Regions from separate parts of the Sphingobium sp. AntQ-1 genome, predicted to be linked through region 2. Evidence: riboswitches for the same ligand, from Rfam matches in the RefSeq annotation. Region 2 holds a riboswitch; each other region holds the start of a gene.

The links. A riboswitch is a leader RNA that binds a small molecule or an ion and turns the genes downstream of it on or off. The one in region 2 is predicted to bind cobalamin.
Region 1: another riboswitch for cobalamin. It lies ahead of sphantq_RS20240 (TonB-dependent receptor plug domain-containing protein); the one in region 2 lies ahead of cobW (cobalamin biosynthesis protein CobW).
Region 3: another riboswitch for cobalamin. It lies ahead of sphantq_RS06430 (TonB-dependent receptor plug domain-containing protein); the one in region 2 lies ahead of cobW (cobalamin biosynthesis protein CobW).

What each region holds. Positions count from the first base shown of each region.
Region 1 is NZ_CP117159.1:300,412-303,683, forward strand. Features, by position in the region: gene sphantq_RS20230 (GMC family oxidoreductase) at 1-198, shown strand, start outside; gene sphantq_RS20235 (cobyrinate a,c-diamide synthase) at 304-1,611, shown strand; cobalamin riboswitch at 1,623-1,813, shown strand; gene sphantq_RS20240 (TonB-dependent receptor plug domain-containing protein) at 1,962-3,272, shown strand, end outside.
Region 2 is NZ_CP117159.1:422,107-425,378, reverse strand. Features, by position in the region: gene sphantq_RS20840 (histidine phosphatase family protein) at 1-690, shown strand, start outside; cobalamin riboswitch at 652-904, shown strand; gene cobW (cobalamin biosynthesis protein CobW) at 1,162-2,196, shown strand; gene cobN (cobaltochelatase subunit CobN) at 2,196-3,272, shown strand, end outside.
Region 3 is NZ_CP117158.1:1,300,226-1,303,497, reverse strand. Features, by position in the region: gene fdhF (formate dehydrogenase subunit alpha) at 1-176, shown strand, start outside; gene sphantq_RS06440 (formate dehydrogenase subunit delta) at 187-492, shown strand; gene fdhD (formate dehydrogenase accessory sulfurtransferase FdhD) at 521-1,333, shown strand; cobalamin riboswitch at 1,403-1,616, shown strand; gene sphantq_RS06430 (TonB-dependent receptor plug domain-containing protein) at 1,782-3,272, shown strand, end outside.

The DNA.
Region 1 (3,272 bases), 120 kb from region 2:
GGCACGGCCAGGATGGGCGTGCGCGACGATGCGTTGGCGGTGGTCGATGCCGATCTGGCCGTCATCGGCGTCGAGGGGCTGTGGGTCGCCGACGCCTCGGTCATGCCCAGCCTTCCCGCTGGCAATACCAACGCCACCGCGATCATGATCGGCGACAAGGGTGCGGATCATCTGCTGAGGCGCCTCCGCCGCCATTGAGGCGCTGGCGGCGCGGGGCCTGCTTTGCCACAAGGCGGGCATGACACCGAATCGCGCCGCCCTCCTCGTGGATGCCATCGCCCCCTTGCCGGTATGGCGCACGTCGTGACGCCGCGACTGGGCGCGGGATTGGTGATCGGCGCCCCGGCGTCGGGCGCGGGCAAGACGATGGTGACGATCGGCCTGCAACGCGCCTTCACCGATCGCGGCCTGAGCGTGCAGGGCGCCAAATGCGGACCCGACTATATCGACCCGGCCTTTCACGAAGCCGCGACTGGCCGGCCCTCGGTCAATCTGGACGGCTTCGCCATGGCGCCGACCATGCTGCAGGGGCTGGCGGCGCACGTCGCTACAACTGTCCAACTCGTCGTCGCGGAAGGCGCGATGGGCCTTTATGACGGCGCACGGTCGCCGGGTCGTTCGGGCGCGTCGGCCGATGTGGCGCGGCTGTTGGGCTGGCCGATGCTGCTGGTCGTCGATGCCCGCGCAGCGGCGCAGACGGTGGCGGCGGTGGCGCATGGCTGCGCGACTTTTCCCGGCGCGCCGGCCATCGCCGGAGTGATCGCCAACAAGGTGGCCAGCACGCGCCATGTCCGCATGATCGAGGATGGGTTCGCGCGTATCGGCCTGCCGCTGCTGGGTGCGATGGCCACGGACGAGGGATTGGCCATGCCGTCCCGCCATCTGGGACTGGTGCAGGCTGGCGAAACGGAGGAACTGGAACGGCGAATCGACGCGATCGCAGCGCGGGTGACGGCGCAATGCGATCTGGATGCGATCCAGGCGGCGGCCGGCGCTACGACAGACGTGCCGGCGCAACCGCCCGGCATCCGGCCACCGGGGCAGCGGATCGCCGTCGCCAGGGACGCCGCCTTCAGCTTCTTCTATCCCCATATCGTACATTGGTGGCGGTCGGCCGGCGCGGAGCTGCGATTCTTTTCTCCGCTGGCGGACGAATCGCCGCCCGCCGATTGCGATGCCTGCTGGCTGCCCGGCGGCTATCCCGAACTCCATGCTGCGCGGATCGCGGCCAATGGCCAGTTCCTGAGCGGCCTGCGCGCCTTTGCGCAGAGCCGGCCGGTGCATGGCGAATGCGGCGGCTATATGGTGCTGGGCCGCACGCTGGAGGATGGCGACGGCGTCGTCCACCCGATGGCGGGCCTGTTGCCGATGGATACCAGTTTTGCGCGCAGGCGCCGAACATTGGGCTATCGCAGCGCGCGGCTGCGGCAGGGCGCCAGCTTCGCCTCTGTCGGGCAGCTATTGCTGGGTCATGAGTTCCACTATGCCAGCATCACCGCCAGCGAGGGCGAGCCGCTGGCCGACATGGCCGATGCGGAGGGGCAGGCCCTTCCTCCGGCGGGCCACCGCGCGGGCCAGGTGACCGGTGGCTTCTTCCACTTGATCGCCTGATCCAAGTCGATTAGGGCGGCTGCGCGTCAGGTTCCCCGCAAGGGGATCAAAAGGGAACGGGGTTAAAGACCCCGGCTGCCCCTGCAACTGTGAGCGGCGAGCCATCGAGGCACAAGCCATTGGAATCGATGATCCCGAGAAGGCGCTTCGAATACGGCATTGACCCGCAAGCCAGGAGACCTGCCTGTCGCGGTCGTTCTTCGTCCGGACAGGGTGTGCCGGTCGAACGAGGATATCCTCGCGCAACGACAAGCTGACCGTGCGGGTTCGCACGGTGGCGATGTCGTGCGCGTGCGCCCTGCATCGCCACCGCGTCGCGTCCGCCCGGTCCTGTCAACGACTGGGGGATTATGATGCATTGGATTTCAAAGAGCGGCCTTTTCATTCTAGCGGGCCTGTCCACGCCGGCCTGGGCCGATGATGCGGGCGATGTGATCGTGACCGCGCTGCGCCAGCCGCAGGCGATTGAACAGGTGGCGTCGAGCATCACCATCATCGACAAGCCGGCGATCGACGCCGCACAGGCGCTGGTGGTGTCCGACCTGCTGATCCGCACGCCGGGCGTCAGCTTCACCCGCAATGGCGGCTATGGCACGGCGACCTCGATCCGCATTCGCGGCGCGGAGGCCGACCAGACCGTGCTGGTCATCGACGGCGTGAAGTTGGCCGATCCGTCCTCGACCGGCGGCGGCTATAATTTCGCGACGCTGATGACCGGCGATACCGACCGGATCGAGATATTGCGCGGTCCACAGTCGATCCTCTGGGGCAGCCAGGCGATTGGTGGCGTGGTGAACATCGTCACCGCACGGGCCGAACGCCCGATCGAAGGCAGCTTCGATATCGAGGCGGGATCGCGCGATACCGTCAGCGCCCGCGCTGCGCTGGGCGGACGACAGGGCGCGATCGACTGGCAGGTCGCGGGCAGCCGCTTCACGACGGAGGGCATCTCGGCGATCAGCCCGCGCTTTGGCGCCAAGGAGAAGGACGGCTACACCAACGGCACGCTCAACGGGCGTCTGGGCGTCGCGCTGGCGCCGGGCGTGTCGATCGATATGCGCGGCTATTATGCCAAGGGGCGCACGGATATCGACAGCGCCGGCGCCATTCCCGACAGCCCCGAATATTCGGAAGTCGAGGAATGGATCGGCTACGCCGGCCTCAACGCCGATCTGTTCGGCGGTGCGCTGCGCAATCGCCTGTCCTTCAGCCGCAGCGAGACGCTGCGCGACAACGTCAATCCCGCCCGCAAACTGCGTCAGACCAGTTTCACCGCCAGAGGCGAGACGAAGCGCTACGAATATCAGGGCGTGCTCACCATCGCGCAGGGCTGGACCGCGACCTTCGGCGCGGAGCGCGAGGAGCAGCGGATGCGCACGGCTTCGCCTTCCGATAGTTTGGCTGCCTACGCCACGACCCGCGGGTCTGCCGATATCGACAGCCTCTATGCCCAACTGAGCGTCGAGCCGCTGGCCGGCCTGACCGTCAATGGCGGAGTGCGCTACGATCATCATTCGACCTTTGGCGGCAACACGGTCTTCGGTGCGGGCGCGGCCTGGGCGCTGGTCAAGGACCGCACGATCCTGCGGGCGAGCTATGGCGAGGGCTTCAAGGCGCCGACGCTCTACCAGCTCTACAGCGATTATGGGAACACCGCCCTG
Region 2 (3,272 bases):
CGTCAACATGTCTTGGAGGTTCCGCTGTCCACATCCCTCCTTCTCCTATGCGCGGCGTCCACGCCGTCCAGCCGGGTCGGCGGCTTCCCGGCGCTGGACGAGGGCCTGGACGCACGCGGCGCGCATGATGCCGCCGCCTGCCGCCTGCCGCCGGGTTTCGACAACCATGTCCTTTGCAGCCCGTCCCGCGCCGCCGCGCAGACTGCCCAGGCGATGGGGCTGGATGCCTCGGTCGAGGTCGCGCTGGTGGACATGGATGCCGGGCGCTGGTCGGGCCGGTCGTTTGCCGACCTTTTCGCCGCCGAACCGGCCGCCCTGTCCGACTGGATCGCCGATCCGACGCAGGGCACCGCGGATGGTGAGACCATGGAATCGGTGCGACAGCGGGTAGGCGGCTGGCTGGACGGAATCGCGCAGTCGCCCGGATGCATCTGCGCCATCAGCCATGCCATGACGATCCGCGCCGCGCTGGCGCACGCGCTCGGCTTTCCGCTCGTGACGACGCCTGCCATCGACATTGCGCCGCTATCGACCGTTCGCCTGTCCTTCAACCGCATCTGGCGGCTTCAGGCGATCGCACCGCACTCAGGGCTTGCGGACGGCCCCGGCAGCCGGTATCGCCGACCGCATCCGGGGAGCCGCAAGCCCCCTTCGATGACTGATCGCGCCGGTTCCCCGCAAGGGGATTAAAATGGGAAGGCGGTGCGGGTGGCAGTCCCTCGACAAGGGCGCTCATCCAAATCCGCAGCTGTCCCTGCAACTGTAAGCGGCGAGCGCGATGCACATCGCTCCCTTTCCAGGGGAGCAGCCACTGGGCCGGACGCTAAATCCTGCGAGGCCTGGGAAGGCGTGCATCAAGCGATGACCCGCGAGCCAGGAGACCTGCCGGCGTCTGGTCGCTCTTGCTTTGGTCCAGGGGATGGCCGGGGCACGGTGAACGCCGTCTGAGCGACGAACCCATGTGGCTGGGGCCGCATCGGTGCGCGCTGACGGGCTCCATGCGCCTGCTCGTCGCCGCGCATCGACCGTTCGTTCGCGTCCGGCACGCCCCCGCCGAGATATCGCTCAGGTGCAGCGGGGGTAGACATGGCCATCATCAGGCTCGGCGATGCCGATCGCCCCTTCGCGCATGAATCCCATGGCGCTTGAAGGAGAAGAAGCGTGAGCAAGATCCCGACCACCGTCATCACAGGCTTTCTGGGGGCGGGCAAGACGACGTTGATCCGGCATTTGCTGCACAATGCCAAGGGTCGCAGGCTGGCGCTGATCGTCAACGAGTTCGGCGATGTTGGCGTCGACGGCGCGCTGCTGCGCGGATGCAATGACGACGCCTGCCCGGAAGACGATATCGTCGAACTGGCCAATGGCTGCATCTGCTGCACCGTGGCCGACGATTTCCTGCCGACCATGCTCAAGCTGCTCGACCGCGCCAATCCGCCAGACCATATCATCATCGAAACGTCCGGTCTGGCGCTGCCCAAGCCGCTGGTGAAGGCGTTCCAGTGGCCCGACATCCGCACCCGCGCGACCGTGGATGGCGTCGTGGCGCTGATCGATGCGGATGCGGTCGCCGCCGGGCGCTTCGCCACCGACGAAGCCGCGCTGGCGCTGGCGCGGGCGGCCGACCCCTCGCTCGACCATGACAGTCCGCTGGAGGAACTATACGAAGACCAGCTCGCCTGCGCGGACCTCGTCATCCTCAACAAGGCCGACATGGTCGATGCTGATGCGCTGACCCGGATCGAGGGCGACATAGGCAAGGATATCCGTAGTGGGGTGAAGATCGTGCGGACCGATCATGGCGCGATCGATGCCGGCGTCGTGCTCGGCCTGTTCGCCAAAGTCGAAGAGGATATCGATGCGCGACCCTCGCACCATGACGGCGACCCCGATCATGACCATGACGATTTCGACAGCTTCGTCGTCACCGGCGGCGAGATTACGGGCGTGGATGCGCTGGTGCAGGCCATGGCCCCGTTGATCGAGGCGCATGATGTCCTGCGCATCAAGGGCATGGTCGCCATCGCCGATCGCCCGGCGCGCCTGGTGGTCCAGGCGGTCGGTCCCCGCATCCAGCATTATTTCGACCGCGCCTGGAAGGCGGAGGAGTCGCGCCTGTCACAACTGGTGGTGATCGGGCAGAAGGGGCTGGATCAGGCCGCCATCGACAGCGCCCTTCGCGCGGCCTTCGCCTGATGCATTTGCTGGCCGCTACGCCGGGAACCGTTTCCAACGGCGACGAGGCGATCGACCTCGATCAATCGCCGGGCGAGATCGTGTTCCTGACCGTGGCGGACAGCGAGCTGGCCTGTTTCGCCCAGGCGGCGGCCCTGCTGGGTGAGGATGCGCCGTCGATCCGGTTGGTCAACCTGCTGCAGCTCAAACATCCCTATTCGGTCGACCTCTACGTCGAAAAGGTGATCGCCCATGCGCGTTTCGTGTGCATCGTACTGCTGGGGGGCAAGAGCTATTGGCCCTATGGCGTCGATGAAATCGCGCGGGTTGCGCGGGAAAAGGGCATCGCCTTTGCAGCGATCGCCGATGGCCGGGAACCCGACCCGTCGTTGGACGCCGCCGCGACGCTGCCGAAGGCGATCAGCGAGCGGCTCCGTGACTATCTGCGGCAGGGCGGCGTCGCCAATGCGGTCAGCTTCCTGCGCCATGCCGCGCGGCTGATCGGTGCGGATGTAGGCGTGCCGGACGATCCCGTGCCGATCGCGGACGCCGGCTTCTATCTGGCCGGCATGAAGCGGCCGACGTTGGATGATGTGCGGACAGGATGGCGCGCGGGACAGCCCGTCGCGCTCCTCTGCTTCTATCGCGCGCTAATGATCGCCGGTACGCTCGATGCCGTCGAAGCGCTGGTCGCCGCGCTGAAGGGACGCGGGCTGAACGTCGTCGCCGTTCATGTGCGGGCGCTGCGCGAACCCTTCGCGATCGACTGGCTGCACGGGCTGATCGGCGCGATCCGGCCCGATATCATCCTGAACGCCACGTCCTTCGCCGCCTCCTCGCCCGGCGACAGGCGAACGCCGGCCGTCCTCGAAGCAGCGGATTGTCCGATCCTGCAGACCGTGTTCGCGGGCGTCGAGCAGGCCAACTGGGCCGACAGTCCGCGTGGCCTTGGTCCTCGCGACCTGGCGATGAACGTCGCTCTGCCGGAAATAGACGGGCGCCTGTTCACCCGCGCCGTCGCCTTCAAGGCGGCCGAGCGTTTCGATGCCCGGACCCAATGCGGCATTGTGGCGCCGCGCGTCTCGCCCGATCGCGTT
Region 3 (3,272 bases), on a different replicon from region 2:
AGACGCAGGCGAACGTCATCACCACCGACTATAGCGATTGGGCCACCAACTGCCCGGAATATAAGGTGACGGCGGTGCAGGTGATGGCGTCGAACGGGCCGAGCGACTGGCAGCAGGATTATGTGCGGCAGGCGCGCAACAGTCGCCGCATCGCGCCGTTGGAAGCGGCCGAATAGGGAGGCGGATATGAGCGATGATATCCATGTCATGTCCACCGAGGACCGCCTGCTCTATATGGCGCACCAGATCGCGCGCAATCTGGCGATGATGGGAGACGCGAAGGCGACGGAAGCGCTGGCCGAGCATCTGACCCGTTTCTGGGACCCGCGGATGAAGGCGCAGATCGTCGCCATCGCGCAGGACCAGCCCGACCGGCTTTCGCCGATGGTGGCGGCCGCCGTCGCGCGGATGGCGCGGGGTCGGGCGGCGCCTGATGTCGACGCGACGCAATTCAACGCGGTGGACGAGACGGGCCATTGCGACGCCGGTTGAGCGGCGCGCCGTCCACCGCTACGCCCTGATGATGGAAGACGCCGCCGCCAGCCCCCTGACATTCGATCGTCTGACCCCGGACGGCCGGACGCAGGCGATCGCCCGCGCGCTGGCGGAGGAAGTGCCGGTCGCGATCGAATTTAACGGCATCGGCTATGCGGTGCTGATGGCGACGCCGAGTGACATTGGCGATCTGGTGCTGGGCTTTGCGCTGGCCGAGCGGCTGATCGGGCCGGGCGATGCGGCGTTCGATGTCGACACGCATCGTACCGACCAGGGGATCGTGGCGCGCGCGACATTGCCGCAGGACCGCACCGAGGCCTTGCTGGAGCGAGTGCGGCATCGTGTGTCGGAGTCGTCGTGCGGCATGTGCGGGATCGAAAATCTGGAGCAGGCGATAAGGCCGCTGCCCAAGGTGACGGCGGTATCGCGGGCGGACCCCGCCGCCATCTTTCGCGCATTGGGGGGGCTGTGCGATCATCAGCCGTTGAACGCGGCGACCGGGGCCGCCCATGCCGCCGCCTGGGTCGGCGCGGATGGCGCGATCTTGTTGGTGCGAGAGGATGTCGGGCGGCATAATGCGTTCGACAAGCTGATCGGGGCGATGGCGCGCCAAGGAGACAGGGCACGGGCGGACTGGGACGGCGGTTTCGCGCTGCTGTCGTCGCGCTGTTCCTATGAACTGGTGGAGAAGGCGGTGCTGAGCCAGTGCCCGATGCTGGTCACCATTTCCGCGCCGACGCGATTGGCCGCGACTCGCGCGGAGGCGGCCGGCCTGCCGCTGGTCGTGCTGGCGCGGGGCGATGCGCTGTTGCTGCGCGGCCACAGGCTGTTGCCCTAAACCGGCGACGGCTTGGCATTGCATCCGCTTTCCCCTACAGCGCGCGGCGCAGGGGCGGCTTGGCTTCCCCTGCGAGATGATCGCGCCGGTGCCCCGTCAGGGGCTTAATCGGGAATGCGGTGCGGGCGTGCGAGCGCCCAATTCCGTGGCTGTCCCTGCAACTGTAAGCGGATAGTGCGATGCATATGGTCGAAAGACCGGCCACTGGACCGATGTCCGGGAAGGCTATGCATTCGTGCTGCGACCCGCGAGCCAGGAGACCTGCCGGCGCTTGGTCGCTCTTGCTTTGGTCCAGGGGATGGCCGGGGCACGGTGGTTTTCCGTCGAGCGACGCCATGCGGCCGGGGCCGCATCGGGTTGTGGACGGGATATGGCGCCATCCCTTGCCTCTGCCTGACCGCGTTGCGGACGCCCCAGCCCAAGTCGCACCGGCGCCGGGGGGTTATATATGCTGAAAACAGGTATTTCTCTGGTGGCGCTGATCGTAGCGACGCCGGTTCTGGCGCAGGATGACCAGATCGTCGTCACCGCCACGGGCATCGCGCAGTCGCGCGACGAGGTCGGCCAAGCGATCACCGTGATCGACGCGGAGACGATCAAGACGCGGCAGGCGATCGATGTGGTCGACCTGCTGGCGACGACGCCGGGCGTGCGCTTCAACCGCAACGGATCGACCGGCGGGGTGACCGGCGTGTCGCTGCGCGGCGCGGAAACGACGCAGACTTTGGTGCTGATCGACGGGGTGAAGGTCAACGATCCCAGCGGCATCGGTGACGGTTATGATTTCGGGCCTTTGCTGACCGGCAATATCAAGCGGATCGAGATATTGCGCGGCTCCAACTCGGTAGTGCATGGCAGCCAGGCGATCGGCGGCGTGGTCAATGTGATGACCGGCGTGCCGGCTGAAGGGTTTGGCGCGAACGCATCGGTGGACTATGGCTATAGCGATACGCTGAACGCCAAGGCGGACGTGTCGGGCACCAGCGGCATCGCCGCGGGCGGGATCGGCGCGGCCTATTTCCGTACCGACGGCATTTCGTCGGCAGCCGGGGGCACGGAGCGCGACGGGACCGAGAATATCGCGGCCAACGCGCGGCTGACGCTGAATTTCACCGAGGCGCTGAGCCTGGACCTTCGTGGCTATTATATCCATGCGGACATCGACTATGACAGCTTCTTCGGCGCGCCTGCCGACAGCAGCGATGTGAGCAAGCTTGACCAATATGTCGGCTATGCGGGCCTCAACCTGGCGCTGCTGGATGGCAAGCTGACCAATCGCGCCGCCGTCACATATCTGCGCAACGACCGCGACTATTATTTCGTGCGCGGCACCGATCCCGATTATGGCTATTCGGGCACAAATCTGCGGTTCGAATATGAGGGCGTCTATGCGCCGGTCGAGCAGGCCAAGCTGCTGTTTGGCTATGAGCATGAACGGCCCGACTATGATTTCTTCGGCTTTGGCGACACGGCGAGCGCGAAGATCAATATCGACAGCGTCTATGCGCTGGCGATCGTCAAGCCCTTCGCAGGCCTGGCCGTCACCGGCGGCGTGCGCCATGACGACCATAGCCAGTTCGGCGGGGCGACGACCTTTGGCGCGAACGCCAATTATTCGCCCAATGGCGGCGCGACCAATGTGCGGCTGAGCTATGGCGAAGGATTCAAGGCGCCTTCGCTCTATCAGCTATATGACATCTATAGCGGCAATACAGCGCTGCGGCCGGAGCGGTCGAAAAGCTACGACATCGGGTTTGACCAGAGCCTGGATGGCGGGCGGGCGATGCTGTCGGTTACGGCGTTCCGCCGCGACACGCTCGACCAGATCAATTATGATTCCTCGCTGCCACCCTTTGGCGGTTATAATAATCTGGACCGCACCCGCGCCAAGGGCGTGGAAGCGTCGATCGCGCTGAAGCCGGTCGATGCGCTGACCGTC